Regions from separate parts of the Nostocoides veronense genome, predicted to be linked through region 3. Evidence: predicted binding sites of a transcription regulator. Region 3 holds the regulator's gene; each other region holds the start of a gene.
The links. Region 3 encodes LexA, which represses DNA repair genes until DNA is damaged. Its sites were predicted from a motif close to TCGAACANNTGTTCGA; they were not measured.
Positions count from the first base shown of each region.

Region 1: ABD225_RS09705 (HNH endonuclease signature motif containing protein) is a predicted target of LexA. The motif match lies at 3,538-3,553, and genes of this name have one in related genera.
Region 2: ABD225_RS15160 (HNH endonuclease signature motif containing protein) is a predicted target of LexA. The motif match lies at 5,419-5,434, and genes of this name have one in related genera.

Region 1 is NZ_BAAAPO010000032.1:10,613-17,638, reverse strand. It holds gene ABD225_RS09730 (hypothetical protein) at 1-526, opposite strand, end outside; gene ABD225_RS09725 (helix-turn-helix domain-containing protein) at 660-878, shown strand; gene ABD225_RS09720 (hypothetical protein) at 896-1,495, opposite strand; gene ABD225_RS09715 (LysM peptidoglycan-binding domain-containing protein) at 1,625-2,317, shown strand; gene ABD225_RS09710 (Rv3235 family protein) at 2,314-2,871, shown strand; gene ABD225_RS09705 (HNH endonuclease signature motif containing protein) at 3,560-5,014, shown strand; gene ABD225_RS09700 (GlxA family transcriptional regulator) at 5,613-6,554, opposite strand; gene ABD225_RS09695 (putative quinol monooxygenase) at 6,663-6,974, shown strand; partial or broken gene ABD225_RS09690 (heme-binding protein) at 7,025-7,026, shown strand, end outside.
Region 2 is NZ_BAAAPO010000046.1:62,081-69,106, reverse strand. It holds gene cydD (thiol reductant ABC exporter subunit CydD) at 1-362, opposite strand, end outside; gene cydB (cytochrome d ubiquinol oxidase subunit II) at 380-1,429, opposite strand; gene ABD225_RS15170 (cytochrome ubiquinol oxidase subunit I) at 1,447-2,883, opposite strand; gene ABD225_RS15165 (molybdopterin-dependent oxidoreductase) at 3,037-5,235, opposite strand; gene ABD225_RS15160 (HNH endonuclease signature motif containing protein) at 5,517-7,026, shown strand, end outside.
Region 3 is NZ_BAAAPO010000008.1:3,146-10,171, reverse strand. It holds gene ABD225_RS02540 (helix-hairpin-helix domain-containing protein) at 1-213, shown strand, start outside; gene ABD225_RS02535 (ComEC/Rec2 family competence protein) at 216-2,630, shown strand; gene ABD225_RS02530 (LysR family transcriptional regulator) at 2,621-3,604, opposite strand; gene ABD225_RS02525 (NAD-dependent protein deacetylase) at 3,671-4,543, shown strand; gene lexA (transcriptional repressor LexA) at 4,595-5,323, opposite strand; gene ABD225_RS02515 (LysM peptidoglycan-binding domain-containing protein) at 5,704-5,982, shown strand; gene nrdR (transcriptional regulator NrdR) at 6,190-6,669, shown strand; gene ABD225_RS02505 (vitamin B12-dependent ribonucleotide reductase) at 6,756-7,026, shown strand, end outside.

The DNA.
Region 1 (7,026 bases), on a different contig from region 3:
CGAAGCCTGAGCCGTCACTGAGCCGGGCCACCGCGACCCGCTCGAGCACCCGCTCCGGCCCCTTCCACGCGTCGCGCCCGGCGGCTGGGTCGGGCGTATTGGCATAGACATCGACGGTCGATCCAATGACCAAAGCACCGGCAGAGGCTTGATCGACCGCGATGGACAAGGGCGAGACCCGCACCTGAGACCCCGTGCCGACCGAGGCCTTGGGCACCAACTCCCCCGCGCGAATATCGCTGAGGACATAGCCATCGCTCGGCAGGCCACCATCGACCGAGAGATATCCCGAGGCGAGGTCCGAGAGCTGGACCTCGACCCGCACAAGCTTCTCCGAAGTCAACTGCTCCCCGGGCACCAACGCCTCGCGGGCGGCATACATCGTGGTGCGACTGTCCGCGGCCCGCAGGCCCATGGCGCCGAGGGCCGTGGCGAGCAGCACAAGCGCGATCCCGACGAGCAAACGGGTGTCTCGCCAACTCGGTCGCCGCAAGCGGGCGGCGGCGGGCGCAGGCAATGACGTCATCGATCCCCCAGAGTGAAACGGCAGTGGTCTGGAGCACAGCATTACCCAGAGCGCTGGGATCGGCATCTCGAACGCCGGGCACCTGTGGACAACCTGCCGTGGCGAGCGGTGGCCCGTGCGGCACAATCGGGGCATGCCGAAGCGCTTCATCTCCTTGACGGAGTTGGCCGAGATCCTCGATATCTCGGCAGCGCAGGCCTATGCCTTGGTGCGTTCTGGTGATCTACCGGCGATCAAAATCGGTGGGCGTGGGCAGTGGCGGGTCGAGACGAGTGTGCTCGAGGACTACATCGCCAGGATGTATGCCGAGACAGCCGATTTCGTTCGCGCCCAGGCGACTTCGCGGGACTGAACGCCGCGTCGAGTGGGCTACTGGCTGTGGACGCAGGCGATGGCGGCGAAGGGGATCGTGCGGAGCGAGCGGATGTTCCCTGGACGCCGGGCTTCATCGCGGGGGTGTTCGGCCAGGTCGAGGAAGTCCGCGCCCACGACATCGATCGTGCCCTCGCTGGACCCGCCGCCGGTGTCGAGGACTTGCACTCGGGCGCGGTCGCGGCTGATTTCGCGCAGCGCGTAACCAAGACCGAAGCGGCGGCCAATGCCCTCCGGGGCGCTGCGTGGGGCCAGGCCTGCCACGGTAACGATTGAGGCCAGCGGGACGAGGGCCGCCCGCCCGGGTGCGGGGCTGATGACGAGCCAATCCGCGCCCGCGTCCGCGAGCCGTCCGTGGACGCGGATGCCCGCTTGGAGGCGGACATCGACCGGCTCGCCGAGATGGGCAGCGAACCGGCCGATCAGCGTCACCTTGGCTCGCTCGGTCCGGGTCCGGTCAGCGATTTCAAGATCGCGTTCCCGGCGCTCCTGCGCCGCCAAGGCAGCGTCGAGATCAGCAAAGAGTCGTTCCCAGCGCCCCGCCTCCATGGTGTCCAGCGTAGTGACGCCACGGCCGAGGCTTATCGGGTCATCCACAGCTCTCGACCCTCTGGATGGTGAACATCCACAGGCGGCGGGGCTTCCGGTTGCGAAGGGTGACTAGATGCACCAAACTGCATCAAACGACATCTAACGCAGCGGATTGGGGTTGGCATGAAGGGACGGATGCAGCCGGGGCCGGCCCGAGTGGTGGCGTCGCTGGGACTGCTGTGGCTCGCCGATGCTCTTGTCCTGCTGCTGTGCGCCGCCGCGGCCGTCGACACGGTGCGACTGTTGCGGGATCCGTCGGGTGACCCCGAGTCCCTCGTCGGCAGCCTGCTGCTGACCGTGGGACTGGTGGGCTTGCTGCTCGCGGGGATCGAAGTGACGCGTGCGGCGCTGGCGGCCACGACCCTGCGGCATACGCATCGGACGCGGGCGCCGTGGGCGGTGCGCATCGCGGCACTGCTCGTGGGCGCCGGGGGCAGCGCGGCGCAAGCTGCACCGGCGCTCAGCGCGACCGTGATCACGGCGCCCGCGAACCCGGGTGCGGCCACCGGTGGCGCCAGCCTCGAAAGCACCTCGGCGGTGCCGCGGGTGGCACCCGATCCGCGCTGGCCAGCCAGTGAACCGTCGACCACGAGCCAGGCCCAGATCCGGCTGCTCGGCAGCGGCAGCGAAAGTGATCAGGAGGTGGTGGTGCGCCGCGGTGAGTGCCTGTGGGACATCGTCGCGCGCTCGCTGGGGCCGCGCGCTTCGCAAGCCGAGATCGCCGCTGAGTGGCCGCGGTGGTATGCCGCCAACCGCGCCCGCATCGGCGCCGACCCAGGCCTCATCCACCCCGGTTTGCGGCTGATGATCCCGAAGGAGCGTCCATGACCAGCACGACCGTCCGCACGACCACCCTGCCGCCGATCCGCATCCTGCCTATCCCAGAGCATCGGCCGCCCTATCTCGACCCGGACATTCCCTGGAATGAGTTCGAGATCGAAGCCCAACGCGCGGCGCTGTACGTCCAGGACGCGCTCGCCTTCGAGTTCATGCCCCGGCGCAGCGACGCCGAATATGACACTCCTGCAACGGACTTGCCCGATCCCGAGCCGTGGCTGCGCGCGGGTTGCCAGGCGGTTCTGGAGGTCATGGCGGGCCTGCGCCCACCGGCCCAGGTAGTCCGCTCCTGCTCCCCTGACGTCTATCTTGCCGTTGCCCGCCGGTATGCCAGTGCCCGCCGCCGCGCCGCTGCCCAGCCCACCCAGCCGGGCGTCGACCGAATCCGCCGACCCAATGTCGTGCGTATCCGCGTCACCCGTCCCGACCCGGCGGTCGTCGAGGCCGTCGTGCTCTTGAACGTCGGCCCCCGTGTCCGGGCCATGGCCATCCGTGCCGATGCCGCCAGCACCGGCTGGCGCATCACCGCCCTCGAACTCGGCTGACCACAGCGCCCTGCACAGGGCGCTCTCTCGTCAGGGCCCTTTCGTCATGCCGGTGTCTTGTGCTGCATTTCGGGCACAGTGCCGGGGTCGCCGCCGCACCCTCACTTTGGCCGACCGGGCGGTCGTCTGGTTTCGGCCGCGCTTCCTGGGGGAAGCCCTCGGGGCAGGAGATTCGTCGCTGCGCTCGCTCGTTCCTCGCTCTTGGCGCCTCGGCAAGCAGTGAGCTCGTCTGGCTACGCTTCCTGGGTGAAGCCCACGGGGCAAGAGATTCGTCGCTGCGCTCGCTCGTCCCTCGCTCGGCTCCGCTCCTCGACTGCCCTCGGGCCTGGCCAGTGCTCTCCGCTTGGCAGTGGGCTCGTCTGGTTTCGGCTGCGCTTCCTGGGGGAGCCCTCGGGGCAGGAGATTCGTCGCTGCGCTCGCTCGTGCCTCGCTCGGCTCCGCTCCTCGACTGCCCCTCCGGGCTTCCCCCAGTCCGCTCCGAAACCGTCAACTCATCGACGTCTCGACTCCCACCCACCCCCGTGAAGCCCCCGGAGAATGCAGTGCGCGCGAGACCCGACCCGCCCCACGCGCAACGGGCTGTCAGACCCCTCTGATAGGACATCTCGTTCACGAATCATGTTGCGCTGCAATGAAATAGGTGCATCCAGGGGTTGCGCCTGGGGGTCGAACGGGTGTATCATCGACTATGGCGATCACCCCTCACGACAGCACCGGGACAGGCCCCGCCAGGCCGAGTCTCGCGGTCGTGTTGGCGCGGGTCGCGGAATGCCGCGACGCCCTCGCAACCGTGCACGAATGCGTGTCACTCACTGGGCGGGATGAGGTCGAAGAACTCCTCACCGAGATCGGTCGCCTGCTGCTGATGGGTGAAGCGGCGGAAGTCGCGATCGCCTCCGACGCCATGACCCGCGGGTTGCCCGGGACGGGAGCGGTCGCGTTGACCCCAACGGACTGGGTCGCCGCAGTATCGCCGCGGCACACCGCCCGGACCGCGTCAACGGTCGTCAAAGTCGCCGAGGCGGTCGCGCCAGCCACCGTGACGCGCACGGCAGGACCGCTCGCGGCCGGGCAGCCCGGGGAAGCCCTCGGGGTGGCGGTGCTCACCGGTCAAGCGTCGGTCGCAGCGGCGACCCTGGCACACGCCGAGATGCGGCGCCTAACCCCGGACCTGCAACCCGACGCCGTGAGCACTGTATGGGGCGTGTACGCCGACTACGCGTGCGGCGGTGATCCGCGGGAGATACGGCGAATTCGCCCGGAACTGTATGCCCGGTTCGGGCGTCCCGACCGGCTCGATGACCGCGACGAGCGAGCCCGCGCCCACCGCGCGTTCAGCACCGGCACCCCCGACCCCGTCGACGGGCTCACCGAATACCGGCTACGCCTCGACCCGGCGGCGGCCGCGATCGTCGAAGCCGCCCTCGACCCGCTAACGAAACCCGTGCCTGGGCCGGACGGGGAAGCGGACACCCGGTCGTATGTGACACGCCGCGCCGACGGCCTTTTGGACCTCGTCAGCCGGGCCGTCCGGGCCGGCGACACCGTCCCCGCACAACCCGGCACCCAACTCTCCGTGATCGTGAAACTTACCGACCTCCAAGCCGCCGCAGGCACCGGCGGCGGGCAGGCGTCAGGGTGTGGGAAGGCGATCGGTGGCGTCGACGCCGGACGGTACCTCGCGCTTGCCACCACCCGCACCCTGTCCTGCGGCGCGGACATCTCGCCCATCGTCGTCGATGAGGCCGGGAACCCCGTCCTGATCGGAAGAACCAAACGCCTCTTCACCAGAGCCCAGATCCGGGCGTTACACGTCCGCGACGGCGGATGCAGCTACCCCCGCTGCTCCAAACCCGCCGGCTGGACCGACGCCCACCACCTCAAACATTGGATCGACGGCGGCCCCACCGACCTCGCGAACGCCGCCCTGCTCTGTAGCTACCACCACCACATCGTCCACACCCGACGCCTCGCCGGCCACCTCACCACCAAGCCACCACCCGGCCGCGAAAAAGATTGCGTAGCAACGGAAAACGGCGTCGACACTGATGACGGCGGGGCGCATCCGACGCGCGTCCGCGTCGAATGGGACCTCACCCCCGGCAGCTACGACCACGCCCTGCCCGCGCATCTGACTCATTAGAACGAGCGGCTGCTGCGCGTCCAAGTGACGGGCGGAGCGCACTGGGTGAAGCCCAGAGGGGCAGTCGAGGAGCGCAGCGACGAATCTCCTGCCCCGAGGGCTTCACCCAGAAAGCGCAGCCCGCGCTTAGCCGTATCCATGGTCGACCCGAGTCGAGCGGCGCGCACTGGGTGAAGCCCAGAGGGGCAGTCGAGGAGCGAAGTCGGCTCTTCCCGGATGAGGGTGTAGGTCGGCCGGGCGCGTCGGTCCGCAGGTAGACGTCGAGGTCTCCCGACGATGGAGGTTCCTACGCCATCCATCCGAAAGACCTCGACGTGACCGACGCTACCCCGTCGGCCGGCTTCGGCCGCCATGACCTGAGCGCCTTCGCGTCTCATCCCAATCGACCCTGATCGAGTCTGCTGACCCCCTCGACGAGAACGCAGCGACATCACAGCCACCCGACCCCGACCGTCCGGGAAGCCGGGACACGTCACATGGCTTGTGCTGCGGGCGTGTCGAGTGGGTCGTCCAGGGGCGACGCAGGAGCGTCGACGCGACGTGCTGAGAGGTGGTTCCAGTCGAGCATTAGGACACCGGGTACAGGCATGGCGATAGGTCAGGAACGGCGTCGCTCCCTGCGTAGGAGGGAGCGCAGAGTCTCGGCGTTCGCGTAGCCGACCCGTCGCGCGATCTCGGCGGAGGTGAGGTCCGTGGTTGCTGAGAGGTGCCGAGCTCGTTCGATGCGAAGGCGTTGGACGAAGCCGAGCGGGGTGAGGTTGAGCGCCGCACGGACTCGTCGTTCGAGGGTGCGCCGGCTGGTGCCGAGCGACTGCGCGACGAAGGTGACGTTGAACGGTTCGTCCAGGCGGGCGCGCACGAAGCGTTCGAACTCGACGACGATCGGGTCCTCGTGCCGGAGATGTTCGTAGGCGACGAAGGCCGCCTGCGACGGACGCTCGTCGATGATGAGGAGCTTGGCGACATGTTGGGCCAGGTCGGGGCTGATCGATCGTACGAGTGAGAGCGCGAGGTCGATGTGGGCGAACGCGGCGCCGGCGGTGACGAGGTTCCCGTCGACCACGACCATGGTGTCGAGATCGAGGGCGACGGTCGGATAGCGCTTCAGGAACTCCGGCCCCAGGAACCAGCTGGTCGTCGCCCGCCGATGATGCATCCGTCCGGTCTCGGCGACAGCGAACACGCCGGTGCACGCCGCGGCGATCCGGGTGGTCGCCTCGTCGAGGCGCCCGAGCGAGGCGATGACCGAACGAGCATCTCGGCTCTGGAGGGCGTCGTGGGTAGCGGCGGCCGTGAGGGTTCCAAGCGCAGGGACGACGACCACGTCGAAGTCTGCGGACTCCGACAGCGGGTGGTCCACCGACAGGGTCATCGATGTTGTCGTGGTCACTCGCCGTTTCGGTCCGAGGATGGCGAGTTCGATCGGGTCGATCCGCGGGTCGACATCGCTGCGGGCTCCGTCGGCCACCCGCACGATGTCGATGATCGACGCGACCGCCGAACCGAAGCAGCCGTCGATCGCGATCAGTCCGATACGCATGGCGCGAACAATAGCAATACTGTCGTATACGCCACTTCTCACCTGCCCTTGCTCGTCATACGCTGAACTCGCTTCACCAAGAAACCTCGACACCTAGGAGAACCCCTCATGTCCACACCCGCATCACTTCCGTATGCCTTCGTCGCCAAGATCGTCGCGGCCGATGGACAGCACGACGCGCTCGCCGATCTGCTCGCCGGCGCTGTCGCGCTCGCCAACGAAGAAGTAGGAACGATTGTCTGGTTCGCGGTCAGGACCCACGCCGACACCTTCTGGATCTTCGATGCATTCCCCGACGAGGCCGCTCGCGACGCCCACGCCAACGGCGCCATCGTCGCAGCCCTGATGGCCAACCAGCACCTCCTCGGCGCAGCACCCGAGATCCTGGCGGCCGACGTCCTCGCGTCCAAGCTCCCGTAGTCCGCCCACGCACGTTCGCAACGCGAAGCACACTCGTCGCTCACGTACGGAT
Region 2 (7,026 bases), on a different contig from region 3:
CTCGTCGCACCCGCCGTGGCGAGCGTCAGTCGCGTTGCGCTGGAGTCACTTCCGGTATGCGGTGCGCCGGCCCACGCGGCGAGCAACCGCCGGCGAAGGGCAGTGGAGACGGCGGCACCGGCGCGCGCCGCGACATACTCCGTGACCGCCGCGAGCAGCGCTCGGACCACGAAGATCGCGGCGAGCCAGGCCAGGGGAGCGCGCAGGCCCGTCCCGCGCGCAATCGCGACCACGACGCCGGTGAGGGCGAACGCGGTCGCGATCGTTGCGGCTCCGCTTGCCGCGCCGGCCGTCCCCAAGGCCAACAGGGGGCCACGGGCCTCGGGGACAGTCCGGATGATTCGCGGATCGAAGGGCTTCACGCCGTCTTGCTCACCCGTCAGCGGGTGCCGACGGGGACGTGGCCCGGATCCTGGGCTGCGGGAAGGTGTTCCACGCGGATGCGCTTGCGGAACACCCAGTAGGTCCAGGCCTGGTAGGCCAGGACGATGGGGGTGAAGACCAGGGCCGCGATGGTCATGATCTTCAGCGTGTAGTCCGTGCTCGACGCATTGTGGATCGTCAGGCTGAAGGCGTCATCGGTCGAACTCGGCATGACATTCGGGTAGAGCAGGAAGAAGTAGGTCGCCACGGCCGCGCCGATGGTGACGGCGGTGCCGGCGAACGCCTGCCCTTCGTTGCTCTTGGTGTTGGCCCAGATCGAGAACAGCAGGGCGACGGCGGCGATCGCGGTGGTGAGCCAGCTCCATACGGAGCCCTTGCTGATGCCGAGGACGAGCAGGAGGATGACGGCGAGGCCGGCGGCGACCAGTCCGGTCTTGGTTGCCAGCGCGCGCGCATCGGCTCGGATCGGGCCGTCGGTCTTCAGCGCCACGAAGTATGCGCCGTGGGTCAAGAAGAGCGCGACGAAGACCAGTCCACCGAGCAACCCGATTGGGTTGAGCAGGGTGACGAGGTTGCCGGTGTATTCCATGTTCTGATCGATCGGCACGCCGCGGACGATATTGGTCAGGGCGACGCCCCATAGCAGTGCCGGCAGGAACGAGCCGATGATGATTGCCTTGTCCCAGTTGGCTTTCCACGCCGCATTGTCACGCTTGCCGCGATAGTCGAAGCCCATATTGCGGACGATGAGCGCGACGAGGATGAGCAGCAGCGGGAGGTAGAAACCGCTGAAGAGCGTGGCGTACCAGTGCGGGAAGGCCGCGAAGGTGGCGCCACCGGCGGTGAGCACCCACACCTCGTTGCCGTCCCAGACGGGGCCGATGGTGTTGAGGAGCACGCGGCGGCGCTTCTCGGTGTCGTCGGCGTCGCGGCCTTTCCCGAGGATCGGGAAGAGCATGCCGACACCGAAGTCGAAGCCCTCCAGGACGAAGTAGCCGGTCCACAGCACGGCGATGAGGAGGAACCAGATCACTGCGAGGTCCATGTCTGAATCTCCTTATCTCAGTAGGCGAACTGCAGTTCGGTGTCGTCGGTCATCTGATCCGGCGACTTGGGCTGCTCGAAGGGGTCAGCGCCCTTCTTGATGTAGTCGGTGTAGAGCTTGATCTCCACGACCGCGAGGGCGGCATACAGCAGCGTGTAGACGATCATCGAGATCCAGACCTCGGCCGAGCTGACGCTCGGGGAGACGCCGGTCGCGGTGGTCATCAGGCCGTTGACGAGCCACGGTTGGCGGCCCATCTCGGTGAAGATCCAGCCGAAGCTGTTGGCGAAGACCGGGGCGAGGGGGGCGCCGAAGATCACGAGGCTCCACCACTTGCCGCGTGGGGTGCCGCCCTTGCGGGTCGACCACAGCACCGCGGCTGCGGCCGCCATCGTCACGAAGCCGAGGCCCATCATGAAGCGGAAGGACCAGTAGGTGACGGGGATGTATGGCGTGTAGGTCGCGTCCTTGACGAGGGCGCTGGAGTCGGAGCCGTATTTGGCGATCAGTTGCTCGCGCAGCGGGTTGATGCCCTCGACGGGCTTGTCCAGGCTGCCGGTGGCCATGAAGCCGAGGACACACGGGACCTTGATGGAGAACTTCTCCTTCGTGCCATCGGGGGTGCCGATGGTGAATACGGAGAACGGGGCGCAGGTGTCGCTGGTCTCATAAAGTGCCTCTGCGGCAGCCATTTTCATCGGCTGCACTTCGGTCATGATCTTGCCCTGGAGGTCACCGGAGAAGATCACGCCGAGGCTGGCGATCAGGGTCACGATGGCGCCAACGCGGGCCGAGCGACGATAGAGGGAGTTGTCGGCGGCTGGCCGGCTGCGACGCATCAGCCAGACGGAGACTCCCATGACCATGGCGCCGCCGACCATGTATGCCGAGGTGATGACGTGCGGGAAGGTCACGAGCTGGACCTTGTTGGTGAGCACGGCGAGGAAGTCGGTCATCTCGGCGCGGCCGGTGGTCGGGTTGTACTTGTAGCCAACCGGGTTCTGCATGAACGAGTTTGCCGCGAGGATGAAGTATGCGGACAGCACCGTGCCGATGTGCACGGCGAGCATCGTCAGCGCGTGGAGCTTCTCCGGCAGCTTGCCCCAGCCGAAGATCCAGAGGCCGAGGAAGGTGGATTCGAGGAAGAAGGCGAGTAGGGCCTCGAAGGCCAGCGGCGCGCCGAAGATGTCCCCGACGAAGCGGCTGTAGTCGGACCAGTTCATGCCGAACTGGAACTCCTGCACGATGCCGGTCACGAGGCCGAGCGCGAAGTTGATCGTGAAGAGCTTGCCGAAGAACTTCGTCAGGCGCAGGTAGTCAGGGTTGTGTGTGCGGACCCACTGGATGTGGAAGTAGGCCACGATCGCACTCATCCCGATGGTGATCGGGACGAAAAGGAAGTGGTAGACGGTCGTGATGGCGAACTGCCACCGGGCGAGGTCTAGGGCGTCCATCGCGTGAGCTCCGAGAGAAGGCAAATTCCGGGTATGACGAATCGACCCTAAGAAGGCCTTTTGATCGCCGCATGTGAGGCGAACCTTCGTGAGGCGGACCTTCGTGACCGATCAGACAGGCGGGGTTACTCCACGGGGCTTGACGGGGGGCGGCTAGTCGGCCCGAGATACGCCCACAGGTATGCCATTGAGGATCGCATTCCCGGTGATTGCCTCGGTGCGCTGCGGGTCGCTGAGTTCGTTAAACGACACTCCCGCAAGGGTTTTCGCGTGTTCAAGCCGTATGCCGTCCGCCCTCGCGTGGCCATATCCGTGCGGTAGACAGACCACTCCCGGCATGACGTCGTCGGTCAGGTGGCAGTCGATGCTGACCTTGCCCGCGGCGGATGTGATGTCGACAACATCTCCATCGCGGATGTCCCGCTCGGCCGCGTCGGTGGGGTGGATGAGCAGGCGGTGGCGGGGTTTGCCGCTGGTCAGGCGCGGGACATTGTGCAGCCAGGAATTGTTGTCGCGCTGGGCGCGCCGGCCGATGAGGAGCAGCTCATCACCCACGCCGTTGTGCGCGGTCGCCCCGGCTGCATCCAGGGCCGCGATCGCTTGGGTGATGAGGGGCTGACCGAGGTGGACGAGTTTGTCCTCGGTGTAAAGGCGCTGGGGGAGGCGGGGTTCGAGCGGTCCGAGGTCCGCTCCGCCCGGGGTCTGCGCCAACTTCTTCACCGACAGGCCGGTGCCCAAAGCCTTGAGGAGCAGGTCGACCTGCTGCTTGGGCGTGCTGCGGAATCTCGCTTGTGCCTCAACAGTTTTGGGCAGGTCCTTGACGGCTGTCGCGGCCGTGTTGGCCAGGCCGGTCAGCCCTTCGGCGTCGGCAAGAGCCTTCTTCTCGCGCAGGGTCACGATCCGCAGCGCCAGTTCCTTGGCGATCTCCCAGTCGTGGCGGGCTTCCTCCGGCTTGTCGAAAAGCGCGCTGGACCAACGGGCGGTGTTGCGCACCGCGAGCAGGTGGAAGACGAGGTCGTAGTGGTCGCGCTCGAGGGGACCGGTCGGCGGGAGGATGACATCGGCATACCGGCTGGTCTCGGTGATGTAGAAGTCGATGGCGACCATGAAATCGAGCCCGGCCAGCGCGTCGCCGAGGTCATCGCCGGCGGGGGTCGAGGAGACCGGATTGCCGGCGAGACAGACGAGCCCCTTGATCTGGCCGTCCCCGGGTGTTGAGATCTCTTCCGCAAGAACGGAAACGGGAAGTTCGCCGCCGAACTCGGGCAGGCCGCGGACGCGGGAGGACCAGGCGCCGAGGTGTCCGGCGCCGAGCATCCGCTTGCCGATCAGGTCGATCGCCGGGGTGGTGAACATCGTGCCACCGGGGCGGTCGAGATTGCCGGTGAGGGCGTTGATGCACTGCACCGCCCACTGGCAAATGGCGCCATGCTCCTGCGTGGAGACGCCCATCCGTCCGTGCACGGCGGCGCTCTCGGCGCTCGCGATCTGGCGAGCGAGGGCGATGATCTCGGCGGCCGGCATACCGCTCATGGGCTCGGCGCGATCGGGGGTGAACGGGGCGACGGCGGCGGCGACCTCGGCGAGGCCACGGACATACTCGGCGGGCTTGGTCAGGCCCTCGGTGGTGAGGACGTGGAGGATCGCGAGGAGGACATAAGCATCGGTGCCGGGACGGATGAAGTGGTGCGCGTCGGCGACCTTGGCCGTCTCGGTGCGCCGCGGGTCGAGGACCACGAGCCGGCCGCCGCGGGCCTTGAGTTCGCGCAAGCGGCCGGGGAAGCCGGGGACGGTCATCATCGAGCCATTGCTAGCCATCGGGTTGTTGCCGATGAGGACGAGCAGTTGGGTGCGGTCGATGTCCGGGACGGGCAGCAGGAATTGGTGGCCATAGAGCAGCATCGCGTTCAGGTGATGCGGGAGCTGATCGACGCTGGTGGCGCTGAAAGTGTTGCGCGACTTGATGGTTCGCACGAGGTTCACGCCGTGGGTGAGCGCCCCGAGGCTGTGGACATTCGGATTTCCGAGGTATGCCGCGACCGCGTCCGCCCCGTGCTCCGCCTGGATCGCGACGATGCGCTCGGCGACGAGATCGAAGGCCTCATCCCAGCCGATCGGCTCCCAGGTCGCGTCCGCGCCGGGCGCGCCGACCCGGCGGACGGGGGTGCGCAGGCGATCGGGATCGGTGTGAAGGTCTTGGAGCGCAATGGCTTTGGGGCAGATGTGGCCGCGCGAGAGCGGGTCCTCCTTGTGGCCGCGGATGCTTACCACGGTCGGCCCGTCAACCTTGACCTCCAGCCCGCAACTCGCCTCGCATAGGACACAGGTGATGTAGCGGGTCTCTTCGGCCATGCCTGACAGTCTTCCACCTGGACCGGTGCCTCGCCCGCGGCCCGAGCTTGTGGTGAGCGGCCGCCCGCCCGCCGCGCCAATCACCGTCCCACCGGCGCGGGCCGTGGGGGGCTGTCGGTGCCCTCCGATAGCCTGGGCAGGGCATCGCCTCGACGTCATCGTTGTGACGCGAATAGTGTTGATGCGCAAAGATATTCGAGCAATAGAGGCTTGTTTTCCGAGTGCTTTTCCGGTAGTGTGGTGAGTCACGACTGGGGGTGTCAGCGGCGATGATGACGGCAGTGTCAGAGCATATGGTCGAGGGGTTACGCGGCCTCGCGGAGCAGGTGTATGCCGTGTCCGCCGAGCCCTCCACGGCGCGTGATCGTGCCGGCTGGGTGCAGTTGGTCGCCGAACTTCAAGGTTTGCTCAACACTCTGACCGGAGCTCAGGATCAGGCGATCGTTCGCGCCGTGGCCATCGATCAGGACTGGGACCAGGACGGCGTCATCGTCGAGACGCATCGGGCGCTCGGGCACATCAGCCTCGACGGTCCCGACCTCGTTGCTGCTCGACTGCGGATCCCCCATACGCTGGTGCAGAGTCGAGTCGAGACAGCGGTTCGGGTGGCGGCGGGTCGGCAGCCGCGGTATGCCGAGGACTCGCTCTCACCCACGGCGGCGCCGGATGCCGGGCCGGGTCAGCCGACGGGTCTGGGTGCGGTCGCGACGGCGATGCGCGAGGGACGTCTGGATGGTTATCGCGCCAAAGTTCTCGCCGAGGAGTTGGCCGATGCGCCCGCGGAAGCCGCCGCTCTCGTGATAGCTCGCCTTGGGGATCGACTCGATCGCTGCACCGGATCGCAACTGCGGGGGCACACGCGCAAACTGCTGGCCCAGATCGACCAGAGTGCCTTGAAGCAGCGCATCGAGCGAGCGCGCGCCGACATCCGCCTCCAACGGCGGGTCTCAGATCCGGGCGTCGATAGCTGGTCCGCCTTGCTGCCGGCCGAGTCCGCACTGCCCGCCTGGGCTGCTGTCGACCAACTCGCTCTTGAGTATGTTCAAGCGGGCAAGTACCCCACGATGGCCGTGGCCCGCGCCCACGCGATGATGGACCTGATCACGGGCAATGCGACGGTTGAGGTTCAGGTGCACCTCACGGTCCCCGCCGATGCCCTCCCGACCGATGGCGAGATGCCCGTACCGCCGCCCGCTGATCCTGGGCCCGACTGTCCAGGTGCAGGTTCTGATCTTGCGGCCGGTTGCGGAGTTGACCGGGCAGCGAGCGCCCCGGTTGCAGCGGCGTGGGCGAGCGCGGAGGCCGGGCTGGTTGAGGCGACGCCGATCGGGAAGACCGAGACGGTCTTGTTGGATCGCGAATGGTTGCGAACGAGCGCTCTGGTCACGCGGCACATCCAGCCGTGCGATCCAGACACCGGAGCCCTCCGATTCCACGGCGACAACCTGGCGGAGGGAGACGCCACGGCCCGCTATCGGCCCGGCGAGCGGCTCATCGCCCACGTCAAAGCCCGCGACGGGCGATGTCGATTCCCCGGCTGCACCATCAACGCGCGATTTTGCGACGTCGACCACGTCCGCGCCTGGCCCGACGGCGCGACCGGGCCGGACAACCTCATGTGCCTATGCCGTCGGCACCACCGGATCAAGCAGTCACCCGGGTGGCAGGTGCGGCTCGATACGGGAGCAGTTGCGCGATGGCGCGATCCCACGGGGGTCGAGCACACGACATACCCTCTGGATCGGCTCACCGCGGCCCGCGTCGCGTTCGACAAGCCTTGCCCGCCAACGG
Region 3 (7,026 bases):
GCATCGTCGCCCGGCGCGAGCGCCAAAGTGTCGCTCAACACGGCCGACCTGTCCGCCCTCGACAGTTTGCCCGGCGTCGGACCTGTTCTGGCGCAACGGATTCTGGACTGGCGAGCGCAGAATGGGAAGTTCGCCAGCATCGACCAACTCGGTGAAGTCAGCGGCATCGGCGAGAAGCTCCTGGCCCAACTCACCCCCTTGGTTGTGCTCTGAACGTGCTCTCCCGGACCCGCGATCGCCGCGTCGTCGTCGACGACAACGGGCACGTGTGGCGAGTCCGTCCGGCGCCCAAGCGCACCTCGCCCAAGCGTCGGGTGGATCTGCGACTGCTGGCTCCCGCACTGTCGGCCTGGGCGTTGGCCGCGGCGACGCTGGGCACCGGGGCACGCGAGAGATGCGTGGCCGCGCTCGGTCTGCTCGCGTTGGGTAGTGCATTGGCTTGGTGGGGTCGGCCACGCCATCGGCGCGGACACCGCCCCGCTCTGTGGGCGGCTTTGTGCCTCTGCGTCATGGGTATGACGTTGCTCGCCGCCGGGGCCGCCGACGCTCAGCGCCGGGCCGGCCAGGTCGACGATCTTGCGCGTGTTCAGGCGGTCGGGCGCATCGAGGGTCGGGTTGTTGGCGAGCCGATTGACATCGGGAACGGCCGAAATGTCTTGCGGCTCAAAGTTGAATCCATGACGGCACGTGGTGTCACAACTCGCGAAGCTGCCCAGATCCTCGTCGTCGGCGATCAACGGTTCGCCGGCCTGACCTGGCAGCAACCGATCTCGGTGCTGATGCGGTTGCGCCCAGCGGACCGCGCGGAGCCCATCCTGGCAGTCGGGAAACCGCTCGCGGCGCCGAGCCTGCGAGGTGGGCCGCCGCGCGTGGTTGGGTGGTCCGCATACGTTCGGGAGCGGCTCGGGCACGCAGTCGCCGACTTGCCTGCGGATGCCGCCGGACTAGTGCCGGCGATGGTCTTCGGCGACACCTCGCGCTCACCGCCCGAACTCACGGACGACATGCGTGATGCCGGATTGGCTCATCTTTCAGCCGTGAGTGGCGCAAACGTGAGTTTGCTGCTTGTCGCGGTGCTGCCAATGCTTGCCCTGGTGGGCGTGCCGCGTCGCGGCCGGCCGGCGTGCCTGCTCGCCGTGGTCATCGCCTTCGTCATCGTGACGCGCCCCGAGCCCAGCGTCATCCGCGCTGCGGTGATGGGATCGATCGGCGTCCTCGCCGTCTTGCGGTCCACACGGGCGGCCGGGGCGCCCGCCCTGGCCGCCGCGATCGCCCTGCTGCTGATGGTCGACCCCTGGCTGGCGCGCAATGCGGGCTTCGCGCTCTCGGTGCTCGCCACCCTCGGGCTTGTGCTCTTCGCGGCGCCGTGGGCCGCCGCCCTAGCGAAACGGCTTCCCGGCCGTTCGCCGGTCGTCGCTGCTGCTCTGGTGGTGCCGATGGTGGCGCAGTTGGCGACGGCGCCGATCGTGGTCATCCTCCAAGGCAAAGTCAGCGTCGTCGGGGTGCCCGCGAACATCCTGGCCGCACCGCTGGTCGCACCCGTGACCATCGCAGGGCTGGTGCTGGCGGTGCTGTCCAGCGTCGGGCTGCCCACCGGGCCGCTGGCGTGGCTCCCGGGCGCCCCTGCCCTCGCCATTGCGGAGGTCGCGCATCGCGCCGCCGCTGTGCCGTGGGCCAGTGTGGGATGGCCCGAAGGAGCCTGGGGCGCAGCGCTATTGGCTGCACTCACCATCGCGGGGCTGCTCGGCAGCCGGCGCATCGCGTATGAAGCTCACGCCCACCCTGGGCCCGCAGTGGTGGCTTTGACGCTCGTGCTCGGAGTGACCCTCCCGGTGGGTTCCATGGCGTGGCCGCCCGGTCCGTGGCAACTGGTGGCCTGCGATGTCGGCCAAGGGGATGCGCTCGTCCTGGCGACCACGCCCGGCCATGCGGTGCTTGTCGATGCCGGACCTGAGCCGCGCGCGGTCGACCGCTGCCTGCGACGCCTTGGCGTGCGCGTGCTCGATCTCGTTGTGCTGACCCACTTCCACGCCGACCATGTCGACGGTCTCGCTGGGGCGTTGCGGGGTCGATCTACCGCAGCCATCGTTGTCTCGCCGGTCGCCGAACCCGCCGATCGGGTTGCCGCTGTGCACCGGCTCGCGGGCGCGCGCGGCATACCCATCCGGGAAGCAGTGTTGGGGCAGGAGTTCGCGATGGGACCGCTACGGCTGCGGGTGCTCGCGCCGGTTCGGCGGATCATCGCGGGCTCCATCCCGAACAATGCAAGCATCGTGGTGAGTGCCCACAGCGGGGATCTCGACGCCCTGCTCACGGGCGATATCGAGAAGGAAGCCGGCGCCGCGTTGCGAGCCTCGCTGGCGAAAAGCCCTGCAGCACACCCGCATTTTGATGTCGTCAAGGCGGCGCACCACGGCTCGGCCAATATCGACCCGGCGCTCATTGCCATGGCGGCGGCGCCGCTGACGCTGATCAGCGTCGGTGCCGACAACGATTACGGTCACCCGTCACCGCGACTACTCGAGCTTGAGGCAAATCTGGGAAGCACCGTCCTGCGCACCGATCTCTCGGGAGATATCGCCGTCTGGGTCGAGGGCGAGCACGTGCTCACCCGCACCACTCACAGGTGATAGTCGAGGACTGCTTCGGAGTCGACACGATCGGCGGCGACGGCGGGGAAGGTCGGCAGCAGATCCGGCGAACCGGCGACATCGGTCAAGGCCTCAAGGGCGGCCGCTACGGCCGGAACATGCTGCAGGTCGGCGGTTGTCACCGCCACAATCTCGCGCCGCGACGCGGGGATAACCGGACGGATCACGACATCCGGATTGAAAGCGGTGCGCGCGATCAAGTCGGGAATCAGGGCAACGCCCAACCCCGCGGCCACCAAGCCCTGAACGGCGACATAGTCCTCGGTCTCGAAGCTCACCGCAGGTGTGAACCCGGCCCGCCCGGCGAGATCGAGCAGATGCCCGCGGCACCGCGGGCAGCCGGCGATCCAGGCGGCGTCGGCCAGGGCGCGCAGGGGCACCGGCTCGTCCAAGCTGGCCAGCGCATGGTCGGTGGGCAGCGCGACAAGCACTTCGTCGTCGAGCAGATGCCGAGTCACGAAGATGTCGAGATCTTCCTCGCCGCGGGCCACATCGGTGCCGGCATAGGTGAAGGCCACGGCCAGATCACACTCGCCGGCGCGCAGCGCCGCGAGCGACTCGGGCGGCTCGGCCTCCGTGAAGGTCATTGACACCCCGGGAAAGCGATCCCGCACCAGGGCCAAGGCCTTCGGCACCAAGGTCGCGGAGGCCGACGGGAAAGCCGACAGGCGCACGCGTCCGGCCCGCAGACCCGCGAGCGCCGCTACCTCCTCCTCGGCGGCGTCCAGCGCCGCAAGCACGGTCCCGGCGTGCCGGGCGAGGGCGTGCCCGGCTTCGGTCAGCCGGACGGTGCGTCCAACGCGATCGACCAAGGGCGTGCCAACCCGCTGTTCCAGGCGCCGAACCATCTGCGAGATCGCGGGCTGCGAATAGCCCAGCGACGCCGCAGCGGAGGTGAAGCTGCCCTCGTCGGCGATGGCCCGCATCACGCGGAGCCCGGCAGCATCGATCACCGGGCCACCATAACGCAGCGTTATAGGCCAGCCCGAGGACGACGTGAGGCACGGCATACTGACGGGGTGTCCGCGTCGCCCACCCATGTCGCGCAACTCGCGGCATACCTCGGCTCCGGGCCGCCGCTGGTCTTGACCGGCGCGGGCATCAGCACTGATTCCGGTATCCCGGACTACCGCGGCCCGGATGGAACGCGCCGGGTGACCCCGATGTCGCATCAGGAGTTCGTCTCCAGTGCGGCTGCGCGGCAACGCTATTGGGCCCGGTCGTATGCCGGGTGGTTACGTTTCGCCGCCGCTCGCCCCAATCCGGGGCACCGGGCCGTTGCCGCCCTGCAGTCCGACGGCCGGGTCGGCACGGTCATCACCCAGAATGTCGACCTGCTCCATCAGGTGGCCGGCGCGCGCGATGTCGTGGACCTGCACGGCCGGCTGGCCGACGTCATCTGTCTGGATTGCTCGGCCCGCTATCCGCGCGAGCAGATCCAGGCCTGGCTCGCCGAGGCCAACCCGCAGGCGGCCGACGGCATCGACCGCGATCCCGGCGGTGGATCGCGGGTCTCGGCGCAGATCCGCCCGGACGGCGATGTCGTGCTCGCCCCCGAACTCATCGAGGGATTCCGCAGTCCCCGCTGTCTGGTATGCCGCGGCGACCGGCTCAAGCCCGATGTCGTCTTCTTCGGAGCCAGCGTGCCGCCGGAGCGCGTCGCGCACTGCTTCGAGTTGACGGATGCGGCGTCCGGCTTGCTCGTGATTGGTTCTTCGCTGATGGTGATGAGCGGCTTGCGTTTCGTCAAAAGGGCTGCGGCACAAGGCAAACCAATCGCTATCGTCACCAAGGGACCGACCCGCGGCGATGACCTCGCCACCCTGCGGATCGACGCCGACATCTCGCCGCTGCTGCACGCCGTGGCGTCCGAGGTTACGGCCCTGGCCTAAGGCACCGACGGCACGCGGGCGCACCCCGCGGGGTGCGCCCGCGTGTCTGAATCAGACGCGCCGCAGGACGGCAGTGACCTTGCCCAGGATCGTCGCGTGGTCACCGTCAATGGGGGAGAAGGCGGTGTTGTGCGGCATCAGCCACACCTTGCCGTCCTTGCGCTTGAACGTCTTCACCGTCGCCTCGTTGTCCAAGAGCGCGGCGACGATATCGCCATTGTCGGCGGTGGGCTGCTGCCGCACGACGACCCAGTCCCCATCGCAGATCGCGGCGTCGATCATCGAGTCACCGACGACCTTGAGCAGGAAGAGCGATCCCTCGCCGACGATCTGCCGCGGCAACGGGAAGACGTCCTCGACGACCTCCTCTGCGGTGATCGGCACGCCGGCCGCAATCCGGCCGAGCACCGGGACATATGACGCCTCGGGCCGAGCGTCGCCCGAACCGGTTTCGTCGATGAATTGCTCCTCCACGTGGTCCCCGGGCCGGTAGCCCCGGGCTTTGGGGGCGTCCGGCGAGACGACCTCAATCGCGCGCGGGCGGTGCGGGTCGCGCCGGAGGTAGCCCTTGCGTTCCAGGGCGTGCAACTGATGAGCAACAGAACTAGGAGAAACCAGGCCGACGGCTTCGCCGATCTCACGGATGCTCGGGGGGTAGCCGCGCCGGTCGATGCTGTTGCGGATCACCTCAAGGACGCGTCGCTGCCGCACCGTCAGGGCCTCGCCGCCGTCGCGTTCGGGCAGTGAATGGACCTGGCCGCTGCCATCCTCTGTGCTCATCGCTGCCTTCCGTCCCTTTCGTAGATCGCATTTTCCCTGCTCAGAGGGGCTGTCAGTGCCCCCTGTCAGGCTTTCTGCCATGACCTTGAGCCTAGGGGGTCGACGCGTTCAGATCAAACATCTGTACGAGCGTGTCTTGCTCCTCGGGCTCGGATCGTGCTAGACATCGTACAACCGTTCTATCGAACGAACATTCGATAGACACGCCGAAGGGAGATAGGGATATGAGCGCAGCAATCGCTTGGGATGGTGTCGAGGCAGGGCGCCTCGTGGGAACTCGTGGTGGGCGCTCCCGTGGCCACCTTCGCCTGGTGCCGACCGCTGCGCCAGCGCGGGTGGCCCCGTCACGGCCGATGCGTCCAGAGGCTACTGGTTTCCGCTTGACCCGCCTCGGTCGACTGTCGATCACCCTCTTTGCTGCGGTCGCGCTCTGTGCGGGCCTGGCCCTTGCGTATGCCGCGGGGCCCGGTGCGGCGGCCCCCGCGGGAAGCGGGGAGCGGGTCGTCGTCGTCCAGTCCGGGCAGACCCTCTCCGGCCTGGCACAGGCCTATCTGCCCGAGCGCGGGATCGTCAACGCCATCTCGGCGATCCAGGTGGCCAATGGGCTCTCCAGCGACCGCCTTCTTGCTGGTCAGCGGCTCGTCATTCCGGCGCGCTGAGACCTCGTTGATGGCTGGTGGGACGCCGCCACGCCGGTGGACCCAAAGGGTTGACGTAGTGGCTACTTTCTCCGTAGAGTCCTACATCTAGTGGTTACACGCATGTAGTTCGTCCACATCTAGTGCACATCCGCAGCGTTGTTACCCACAGGTTGTCCCCATCTTGTCCCCGGTGTCATCCCCAAAGTCGCGTAGATCGGAGTGGTCGTGCACTGTCCTTTCTGCCGCCACACCGACTCGCGCGTGGTGGATTCGCGCACCAGTGACGACGGGGCGCAGATCCGTCGGCGCCGCCAGTGCCCGGACTGCAATCGCCGGTTCACCACGATCGAGACGGCCGGGCTGACAGTCGTCAAGCGTTCCGGCGTCTCCGAACCGTTCAGCCGAGCCAAGGTCCTCGCCGGCGTCCGGAAGGCCTGCCAAGGCCGCCCGGTCTCCGAAGACGACCTGGCGCTGCTGGCCCAACGGGTCGAAGAGAGCGTGCGCTCCGCCGGCAATGCCGAGGTCGATGCCCACGACGTGGGGATGGCCATCCTCGGGCCGCTGCGCGACCTCGACGAGGTCGCCTACCTTCGCTTCGCGAGCGTCTACCAGGCTTTTGACTCCTTGGAGGACTTCGAGGCGGCGATCACGCTGCTGCGGGCCGAACGCAGCCCGGTCGACGATCCGCTGATCGGCGCCCCATAGGACTCCCGGGCGCCGGTCGCGACGCGCGGCCGGTGCCCGGTGACCACACGACATACGCATCACCACACCACCCAGGAGAGAGATCCATGACGGAGACCGCCCGTCCCAGTGCCGCCCGTTCCGGAAAGGCCAAGGGCCTGACGATGCAACGCATCTACACCACCGCCGGCGTCCACCCCTATGACGCGGTCACCTGGGAGAAGCGCGACATCAACCAGACCAACTGGAAGACCGGCGAGGTCATCTTCGACCAGAAGGGCGTGGAGTTCCCCGAGTTCTGGTCGGTCAACGCTTCGACGATCGTCACGACCAAGTACTTCCGTGGCGCCGTCGGCACCGAGGCGCGCGAGCACAGCC